DNA from 2 places in the Streptosporangium sp. NPDC005286 genome. Region 2 is predicted to be linked to the other one. Evidence: riboswitches for the same ligand, from Rfam matches in the RefSeq annotation. Region 2 holds a riboswitch; the other holds the start of a gene.
The links. Region 2 has a riboswitch for S-adenosylmethionine ahead of ABZU75_RS34515 (aminotransferase class V-fold PLP-dependent enzyme). Riboswitches for the same ligand answer to the same signal wherever they lie in the genome.
Positions count from the first base shown of each region.

Region 1: it holds a riboswitch for S-adenosylmethionine, as region 2 does, so the genes downstream of both, ABZU75_RS29330 (FAD/NAD(P)-binding protein) here and ABZU75_RS34515 (aminotransferase class V-fold PLP-dependent enzyme) in region 2, are expected to answer to the same signal.

Region 1 is NZ_JBEXGU010000098.1:6,882-12,035, reverse strand. It holds gene ABZU75_RS29335 (ABC transporter substrate-binding protein) at 1-316, opposite strand, end outside; gene ABZU75_RS29330 (FAD/NAD(P)-binding protein) at 385-2,142, opposite strand; SAM riboswitch class IV at 2,268-2,380, opposite strand; gene ABZU75_RS29325 (DUF402 domain-containing protein) at 2,433-2,954, shown strand; gene ABZU75_RS29320 (enoyl-CoA hydratase-related protein) at 2,970-3,743, opposite strand; gene ABZU75_RS29315 (ABC transporter ATP-binding protein) at 3,819-4,586, opposite strand; gene ABZU75_RS29310 (ABC transporter permease) at 4,583-5,154, opposite strand, start outside.
Region 2 is NZ_JBEXGU010000135.1:259-5,412, reverse strand. It holds gene ABZU75_RS34525 (acyltransferase) at 1-377, opposite strand, end outside; gene ABZU75_RS34520 (NADH-quinone oxidoreductase subunit D) at 437-1,618, opposite strand; gene ABZU75_RS34515 (aminotransferase class V-fold PLP-dependent enzyme) at 1,636-2,892, opposite strand; SAM riboswitch class IV at 3,029-3,144, opposite strand; gene ABZU75_RS34510 (TerC family protein) at 3,352-4,095, shown strand; partial or broken gene ABZU75_RS34505 (cytochrome P450) at 4,245-5,154, shown strand, end outside.

The DNA of each region.
Region 1 (5,154 bases), on a different contig from region 2:
GGAGCTCGAAGGTGTAGGTCAGACCGTCCTTGGAAACCTGCCAGGAGGTGGCCAGCCACGGCAGGAAATCACCGTTCCCGCCTCGGGCGATCAACGCGTCGAACTGGTTGTGGACCAGGAGGCGCGCCTTGTTCTGGCCCCACTGGTGCGGGTTGAAGGTGATCGGCTGCGTCTCCACCGCCCACACGAGCGATCCTCCGTCGCCGCCGGTGCCGCCCTTCGCGCCGGCCGCCGTGGTCGGGGTCCCGCTCTCGGCTCCGCAGGCCGCGAGCGCCAGCACCCCGGCGAGCGTCAGAGCGCCCCATCGCAACTTCACGTTCTTCTCCTTGTGCTGTGGTGCGTCGTGCTCGTTCGGGACCGGGTCCATGCGATCTGTCGCGGGGTTCACGCGACGTGCCGCCTTATCTGGGTGCCGACGGCCTCGGACAGGACGATCCGGGCGAGGGCGTCGGCGTGGCGGAAGAGCGGGGCGTTGCGGCGGGGCCTGGCGAAACCGCCGGTGACCTGGCCGCCGACGACCCAGGGGCCGAAGGCGAACCTGCGCGAGTGCGGGGTGCCGGACCTGTCGACCAGGCGGCGGTCCGCGGCCCGCACGTTCACCAGCCCCGACTTCTCGTCGAGCTCGCCCCGGTCGCGGAGCGCGCCGATGAGCGGGTCGGTGGCCCGGCTCACGCTGGGCGCGGGCAGCCTGGCCTCGACGAGGGTCGTGGCCGTCACGCCGCCGGGCACGGTGGGGCTCTGTGCCCGCCAGCGCCCTTCGTGGTGGTCGACCTTGAGGCCGGCGCCGAGGAAGGTGACCACCCCTGCCTTGGCCAGGGCGCGCAGCTCCGCAAGCCGGGGTCCCGGCGGGCCGCTGGCGAGGTAGCTGAAGAACCCGTGAAACCACGGATCGGAGATGCCCAGCTCGGCCAGGATCCCGTAGACGGAGAGCAGCCCGAGGATCAGGGCGTGGTCGGCGCTGTGCGCCGGGTCGGCGCGCCGTTCCAGGTCGACCGCGAGGTAGCCGTGCATCCACTTCTGCAGCCCCGCCCGGTCACCGAACCTGATGCCCTCCAACGGCCGGTCGAGCCGGTCGAAGTCGAGCCGGTCCAGGTGCCGGGGCACGGCCGTACGGATCAGCTTGCGCATGCCCGGGCTGCGCCACTCCTGGTCGGCGAACGCCTCCGCGAACGCCGCCCAGTCCAGCCTGGCGCGCTTGGGGTGGGCGGTGATGAGCTCGTGGTAGTACGCGAAGGCGAGCTCCTTGGCGACCAGCGGCCACACGTCCCGGCGGAAGTTCCACGGGCCCTCGCCCAGCGCCTCGCGGGTGAGGAAGCGCGGAACCGGCGGGCTTGCGCCCCTGAAGGGGTAGCCGGTCTTGGAGTGGTACGGCACGCCGCGCCGCGATCCCACGTGCAGGAGGGGCTCCCGCCCGCCGGGCAGGTAGACCAGCTCCCCGTCGTACTCGCGGACGAACCGGCCGCCCCGGCCCGAGGTGAGCAGCACCATCAGGTCGACGAAGGCCAGCCCCATCCCCCGCACGATCACCGGCTCTCCGGCGGGGATGCCGTCCAGGTCGAGGTCGGCCGCGTATCCGGTGGGCAGGTAACGCAGCCCGCCGCGCGCGGCCAGGTCGGCCAGCGCCCGCTCCTCCCCGCTCGGGGTCACGTCGCCGTGTCCCTGGGCCAGGATCACCGCGTCGACCTCGATCGTCCGGCCGTCCTCCAGCCGTACCGCCTGGCCGCCGGGGATGTCGGCGAGATCGACGGCGCGGACCGGGTGCACGTGCACCCGGACCCCGCGCGGGGCGGTCGCCACCGCGTGCCTGAAGACATGGGAGAGGTAGCCGTTCTGGGCCGGGCGGGAGGCGAAGGCGCCGGGGTCCCCGCCGAGCCACTCGGCCAGCGTGGGGCCTGGACGGATCGGCCCCTCGCAGCGCACCGACTCGTCGGTGAAGAGCGTCACGTCGGCGGCGGCGGAGTTCATCCAGAGCAGCTCGGGCTGGTCACGGCGCCAGACGCGGCCGCCCCCCGGCGGGTGGGGGTCGATCACGTGGACGTCGAGCGAGGGCCAGCCGAGCAGGTCGGCGGCGTTGGCGCAGATGCGCTCCACCAGGCAGGTGCCCGTCGGGCCGGCGCCGACGACGGCGATCGAGGCGCTCATACGGCGGCTCTACGGTGCGGCCGGTAGTGGCCGTGGGTGTCGGGGTCGACGGGGCTCGCGCAGTTCAGTGTGCTGGTCTTCGACATGTGGCACTCCCGGACATGTCTCGGTGACCCCGGTGAGGGGGTCCGCGCTTGCGGCACGCCGACCGTGCCGCCAGGTCTCCCCCGGGGGCACCCCGCCGCGGTGCGAGGGTTGCCGGTCAGCCAGCCGGGGCTTCGCACTGACACTCTTAACCTATTTAGAAGGTAGGAAATACATAGATCTCTGTCAAGGCTTAATGTTGGGGAATGTCCTATGAGATGGTGAAGGTGGTCTACCGCAAATACGACGGATCACTGCACTGGAACCACAGCGGCCTCCTGCTCGGCGAGGACGAACACGGGGTGTGGACCGGCTGCGCGGCCAACTCCGTCGGCCGCAAGGGCCACGGGCCCGAGGTGGCCTCCCCGCACGCCTTCGTGATGCTCTTCCCCCGCGACGCCTGGTGGACCGCCGCCTTCAACTCCGCCCCGCACAAGCACGAGATCTACTGCGACATCTCCACCGTGCCACGGTGGAGCGACGGCGAGGTCACCATGGTCGACCTCGACCTCGACGTGATCCGGACGCGCCGGAGCCCGGTGAAGGGCCGCACCAGCCGGGTCTTCCTGGACGACGAGGACGAGTTCGAGGAGCACCGGGTCAGGTACGCCTACCCGCCCGAGGTCGTCCGGAGCGCCCGTGCCTCGGCCGCCTGGCTGATGGAGGCCGTCACCGCCCGCACGGCCCCCTTCGACGCCGCCCCGCGCTGGCTCACCCTGGTCAGCTGAGATGCGCCGAAGTGACTAAAGCGGCGGGAAGCCGGGGGTGCGGCGCTCGACGAAGCTGGCGACGCCCTCGGCGAAGTCCGGCCGGGTGAAGGAGTCGACCATCAGGCGCGCCGCGGCCGACTCCGACGCCTCCAGGGTTCGCTGCCAGTCGCCCCAGATCTGACGCTTGATCACGGCCATCGAGGCCGGAGAGCTGTACGTCGCCAGCTCGTGGGCGTAGGCCAGGGTCTCCTCGATCAGCCGCTCTCCCGGCACCGCCCGGTTGGCCAGGCCCAGCTCGCAGGCCTCGGCACCGGTGAAGGTGCGCCCGGAGAGCAGCAGGTCCATGGCCCTGGCCTGCCCGGCCAGGCGGGGCAGGATCCACGACAGGCCGTACTCGGCGACCAGGCCGCGCCGGGCGAAGGCGGTGGTCCACTTGGCCTCGGCGGCGGTGAAGACCAGGTCGCAGACCAGGGCGTGGACCATGCCGAGCCCGGCACAGGCACCGTTGACCGCGGCGATGATCGGCTTGCGGATCGTGGTCGGGAAGGTGTTGGGACGCCGGTCGGGCTCCCCCGCGTACGAGCCGTCCCGGATGGCGGTGAGCGTCTGGAAGTCCGCCCCGGCGCAGAAGCCCCTTCCCGCCCCGGTGACCACGATCACCCGGACCTCGGGGTTCTTCTCCGCCTCGGCCAGCTGGTCGAAGTAGCGGCGGCCCATCTCGTCGGTCCAGGCATTGAGCCGGTCCGGCCGGTTGAACGTCAGCGTCAGCACGCCCCGCTCGATCGACGGCAGCACCAGGTCGACCATCGTCTCTCCCTCCCGGAAGCCCTTGGGGCGCTCCCGTACAGGAGCTCCCCGCCCGGAGAGCTACAGAATATCGTTCTACACCTTTTCCCTCCCCGGTGTCAGCATGTGCGAGCGGACCAGGTCCTCGACGCCTGCCCGCAGGCCCAGGAAGAGGGAGGTCCGCTTGACGGCGAGGGCCCGGTAGGCGGGCAGGTCGATCGGGACCTCGGCGGCGACCCTGCCGGGCCCGCAGGCGAAGACGAGGACCCGCTGGGCGAGCAGGACCGCCTCCTCCACGTCGTGGGTGACCATCAGCACGGTCGTGCCCGTGTCGCGCCACACCTCGCGCAGGAAGAGCTGCATGTCCTCCTTGGTCTGCACGTCCAGCGCCCCGAACGGCTCGTCGAGCAGGAGTACGGCCGGCTCGCACGCCAGCGCCCTGGCGATCGCCACCCGCTGGCGCTGCCCGCCGGACAGCTGCCGGGGCAGCGCGCCCGCCAGGGACGACAGCCCGACCTCGCCGAGATACCAGCGGACCCGCCGCTCCCGGTCGGCCCCGGAGATCGGCAGTAGCCGCAGTCCGAAGGCCACGTTCTCCGCGACGGTGAGGAAGGGGAACAGCGCTCCCGACTGGAAGACCAGCCCGCGCTCGGGACCGGGGCCGACGACGGGTGCCCCGCCGAGCGTGATGGAGCCCGCGCTGGCCGGGGAGAGCCCGGCGATCAGCGACAGCAACGTTGACTTGCCCGAGCCGCTCGCCCCGACCACGCACACGAACTCGCCCGGCTCCATCGACAGGTCGATGCCGTCCAGGACGCGGGTGGTCCCGTAGTCCTTGGCCACGCCGCGCAGCACGAGGGTCATGCCGTCCACCTCCCGAGACGGTCGCGCAGCACGCGCAGCACGACGTCGATCAGCAGGCCGACCGCCCCGATCACGATGAGCACCGCGAAGATCTTGTCGGTCTGCAGGAACCGCTGGGCCCGGACGATCCGGTAGCCGAGCCCGGACTCGGCGGCGATCAGCTCGGCCACCACCACGAAGTTCCACGCGGCGGCGGCGTTGATCCGCGCCGCGTCCACCACCGCCGGGAGCGCGTACGGCCAGATCACCTTCCGGAGGATCTCGCCGCGCCGGGCGCCCAGGGTGGCGGCCGCCTGGCCGAGCTCGCCCGGCACCCGCCGTACGGCGTCGGCGACCATCAGCGTGTTGAAGAACACCACGCCCAGCAGCAGAATCGCGACCTTGGACGGCTCGCCGAGACCCAGCCAGATGATCAGCAGCGGGATGAACGCGGCGGCCGGCATGTAGCGGAGCAGGCCGACCGCCGGTTCCAGCAGGGCCAGCGCCACGGCCGAGGTGCCCATCGCGACGCCCACCGGCACCGAGATCGCCACCGCCAGCCCGAACCCGGCCCCGACCCGGCCGAGGC
Region 2 (5,154 bases):
GCGCCCAGCACGATCCAGGTTCCGGCCAGCGCCAGCGTCGGGATCGCGAGGCCGCGGATGCGCCGCCACACGAAGGTGCCGATGCCCATCCCGCGCTCGCGGGCGCGGTTCCAGGACAGTAGGTGGACGTACCCGCCCACGTAGAAGAAGAGCGGCAACACCTGCAGCAGCCAGGTAAAGATCCACAGCCCCGAGGTGAAGCCCAGCGGGCTCGTCGGCGAGGGGCCGTTCGGCCCCCACTGGAGGATCGTGAAGGCCCAGTGCCAGAGCACCACGACGAGCAGGCTGAACGCGCGCAACCAGTCGACGTACCGGTCCCGCGGTGGCCTGTCGCCGGTCGGAGGGCCGCCGTGATCGGCGGGGGACGCGGGTGTCATCGGGGGAGTCGCCTTCTCCTGGTCCCCGCCGGGTTCGATCATGTGCTGCTGACCGTGCCTCACTTGTCGATGTCGCCGACGACGAAGAACATCGAGCCCAGGATGGCGACCATGTCGGAGACCAGGTTGCCGGGGAGCATCTCGCGCAGCACCTGGACGTTGTTGAAGGAGGCGGACCGGAGCTTCATCCGCCACGGTGTCTTCTCCCCGCGCGAGACCAGATAGTAGCCGTTGAGGCCGAGCGGGTTCTCCGTCCAGGCGTAGGTGTGGCCCTCGGGGACCTTCAGCACCTTGGGCAGGCGCTGGTTGATCGGCCCCTGGGGCAGTTCGCGGAGCCGCCGCACGCAGGCGTCCGCCAGGTCCAGGGAGACCTTCACCTGCTCCAGCAGCACCTCGAACCTGGCGTGGCAGTCTCCGGCGGAGCGGGTGACCACCTTCACCGGCAGCTCGCCGTAGGCGAGGTAGGGCTCGTCCCTGCGCAGGTCGAGGTCGACGCCGGAGGCGCGGGCGATCGGGCCGCTCACGCCGTACTGCATGACCGTCTCGCGGTCCAGCACGCCCACCCCGCGGGTACGGGCGAGGAAGATCTCGTTTCCGGCGATCAGGTTCTCGATGTCCGGCAGCCGTCGCCGCACGTCGGCCACGGCCGTCGCGACCCGGCCCAGCCACCCCTCGGGCAGCTCCTCCTTCAGGCCGCCGACCCGGTTGAACATGTAGTGCATCCGCCCGCCGGCGATCTCCTCCATCACGGCCTGGAGGGTCTCGCGCTCCCGGAACGCGTAGAACACCGGGGTGATCGCGCCGAGTTCCAGCGGGTAGGAGCCGAGGAACATCAGGTGGCTGAGCACCCGGTTGAGCTCGGCCATCAGCGTGCGTGTCCAGACCGCCCTGACCGGCACCTCCATGCCGAGCATCCGCTCCACCGCGAGGACGACGCCCAGCTCGTTGGCGAACGCGGACAGCCAGTCGTGCCGGTTGGCCAGCATGATGATCTGCCGGTAGTCACGCACCTCGAACAGCTTCTCCGCGCCTCGGTGCATGTAGCCCACGATCGGCTCGGCCGAGCTGATCCGCTCCCCGTCCAGGGTAAGCCGCAGCCGCAGCACGCCATGCGTGGACGGATGCTGCGGCCCGATGTTGAGGATCATGTCCTCGGTCGCGAGCTCCTTGCCGCGCGCTTCCCGCACGGCGGCGGCACCCGCTCCCATCCCCACGCTCAGCTCACGGCGAGGCTCGTTCATATGCCTATGCTGTCACGTCAGCCGCGCGAGGCAAGATCCCGCAGTGCGGTGATCAGCCGGTCGACGTGCTCGGAGGTGGTGCCGATGCCGATGGAGGCGCGCACCGCGGAGGCGGTGGGGTCGTCGCAGCCGCCGTCCTTGGCGTCCAGCAGGTGCCGTACGAAGGGGTGGGCGCAGAACTTGCCGTCCCGGACGCCGATGCCGTAGTCGCCGGCCAGGGCCTCGGCGACCTCGCGGGCGGTGCGGCCGTCCACCACGAAGGAGACGATGCCGACGCGCGGATGGTCGGGCCCCCACAGGGACAGCTCCTGCACGCCGGGGACGGAGGCGAGGCCCGCGCGCAGCCGGTCGAGGAGGCGCTCCTCCTCGCGGACCAGCGGGGTCCAGCCGGTGGCGGTCAGGGCGTCGCAGGCCGCGGCCAGCGCGATGGCGCCCAGAACGTTCGGGGTTCCGGCCTCGTGGCGGGCCTCGGGGTCGTCGTGCCACTCGGTCTCGTCGTCGTTCACCGCCTTCACCGCCCCGCCGCCCCGCAGGTACGGCTCGGCGTCGGCCAGCCAGTCGGAACGGCCGATCAGCGCGCCGGTGCCGAACGGGGCGTAGAGCTTGTGGCCGGAGAAGACCACGTAGTCCAGGTCGAGCGCGGTCAGGTTGAGGCGGCGGTGCGGGACGAGCTGCGCGGCGTCGACGAGGACGCGGGCGCCGTGGCGGTGGGCGATGTGGGCCAGCGCGGCGATCGGCCAGAGCTCCCCGGTGACGTTGGAGGCGGCGGTCACGACCAGCAGCTTGGGGCCTTCGACCGAGGCCAGGGCCTCGTCTGCGGCGCGGACCGCCTCGCCGGGGAAGGCGGGGGCCGGCAGCCGCAGGGCGCGCTCCCAGGGCAGCAGCGAGGCGTGGTGCTCGGTTTCGAAGACCACGGCGGTGGTGCCCTCGGGCAGGCTGCGGGCCAGCAGGTTGGTCGCGTCCGTGGTGTTCCTGGTGAAGATCACCGAGTCGTCGGGACGGGCACCGACGAAGGCGCGTACCGTCTGCCTGGCCTGCTCGTAGCGGGCCGTGGTCAGCTGGGACGCGTACCCGGCGCCTCGGTGGACGCTGGAGTACGCCGGGAGCGCGGCGGCGACGGCGGCGCTCACCGGCTCCAGACAGGGGGCGCTCGCGGCGTAGTCGAGGTTGGCGTAGCGGACGAGCCTGCCGCCCCTGACCGGAACCTCCAGGTCGGAGCCGAGCACGGCGGGGATCGGCCGGTCGCCGGACGTACGGGTCGCGGGGACGGTCACCGGGGTGGTCCCGAGGGCGGTCGTGGGGGTGGCCGCGTCGGCTGCGTCGGCGGCTGTGGCGGTGAGGATCGTCAGTGCGGACACGCCAGGGCTCCTTCGAGGTCATCGGACCCCAACCCATGGCATAGGTGCCTGGAGCCCGCGCTTGCCCGGCACACCTCGTGCCGGACCAGGTCCTCACCCGGGGCACCCCGCCGCGGACGCGAGGGTTGCCGGCCAGCGAGCCGGGGCTTGTCACTGGCACTCATGACCTACGGGGGAACTATAACCGACGTCTGGCGGGAATTCGCAAGTGCTGTCTCTCATGTTCGGGAACTCATGAGGAGTCCCGTTCGTCTGGGCAGTGAGCCGGGTGGCGCCTGGCGGCGGGTGATGTTTGTCCTGGTAGTGGCTGAATAACGCCGAACGACGGATCTCGTTGTGCCGGTAGTGATCAAGTAGGGCGAGCTGGAGGCTCAGATGTTGGACTGGATGACCAACCCGGAGATCTGGATAGGGTTCATCACCCTCGTCGCCCTGGAGATCGTGCTAGGCATCGACAACATCATCTTCATCTCGATCCTGGCCGGAAAGCTCCCGCCCGAGCAGCGCGACAAGGCGCGCAGGCTGGGCCTCCTCGCGGCCCTCGTCAGCCGGTTGGCGCTGCTGCTGGCGCTGGCGTGGGTGGTGAAACTCACATCGCCGCTCTTCGAGGTCCTCGGTCAGCCGATCTCGGGACGGGATCTCATCCTGCTCGCCGGTGGTCTCTTCCTGCTGGGCAAGAGCGTCATCGAGATGCACGACAGCATCGAGGGCAAGACCGGGCACGGCAGCGCCAAGGCCGCGGCCTCCTTCGGCTCGGTGATCGCCCAGATCATGCTGCTGGACATCATCTTCTCCCTCGACTCGGTCATCACCGCGGTCGGCATGGTCGACCAGCTCGGTGTCATGGTCGCGGCCGTGATCGTCTCGGTCCTGGTGATGCTCTTCGCCTCGGGCCCGATCAGCCGCTTCGTGGACAAGCACCCGAGCATCAAGATGCTCGCCCTGTCGTTCCTGGTGCTGATCGGCGTCGTGCTGATCGCCGAGGGCCTCGGGCAGCACATCTCCAAGGGCTACATCTACTTCGCGATGGCCTTCTCGCTCATCGTGGAGCTGCTGAACATCCGGCTGCGCACCAAGACGGCCCAGCCCGAGAAGTCGGGCAGCCCGACCGAGGTGTAGCGGCCTGTGGCGGGCTGTCGAGCGTCGGCAGACGGCTCAGCCTCAGGCGATGGCGCTCTCACCCGTCGTGGGGCCACCGGGCATCCGTCTGCCCAGCTCCAGGGGGCGGAACAGGCAATTGACGCATGGGGCGACATTACGATGTCCGTGTGCGCTTTGATCCCTGGAATCCGGAATTCGTCGCCCATCCGTACGACGTCTACGACGAGCTGAGGCGGCAGCGGCCGGTCAGCTTCTTTGAACCGACCGGCCAGTGGCTGGTCGCCCGGCACGCCGACGTCAACGCGCTGCTGCGCGACCGTCGGCTCGGCCGCTCCTACCTGCACGTGGCGACCCACGCCGAGTTCGGCAGGCCCGACGACCCCGAGTTCCAGGACCCGTTCTGGCGGGTGGTCAGGGCCGGGATGCTCGACGTCGAGCCGCCGGTGCACACCCGGCTCCGGCGCCTGGTCTCCAAGGCGTTCACCCCGCGCATGGTCGAGGCGCTCCGCCCCAAGGTCGCCGAGATCGCCGGGGGACTGGTGGACCGTTTCGTCGAGCGCGGCGGTGGAGACCTGATCTCCGAGGTCGCCGAGCCGCTCCCGGTGACCGTGATCGCGGAGATGCTCGGCGTGCCCGAGGCCGACCGGCACCTGCTGCGCCCCTGGTCCGCCGACATCTGCGGGATGTACGAGCTGAACCCCTCCGTCGAGGCCCAGCACACCGCGGTACGCGCGGCCGAGGAGTTCTCCGCCTACCTCGTCGAGCTGGCCCGCGCCCGCCGGGCGAACCCCGGCGACGACCTGATCAGCGCGCTTGCCCTGGTGGCCGAGGAGGGCGACAAGCTCACCGAGGAGGAGCTGGTCGGCACCTGCGTGCTGCTGCTCAACGCCGGGCACGAGGCCACGGTCAACGTCACGGGCAATGGATGGTGGTCGCTCTTCCGCAACCCGGGCGAGCTGGAGCGGCTCCGTGCCGACCACGGCCTGCTGCCCACCGCGATCGAGGAGATGATGCGCTGGGACACCCCGCTGCAGATGTTCGAGCGCTGGGTCCTGGAGGACATCACCGTCGGCGGGG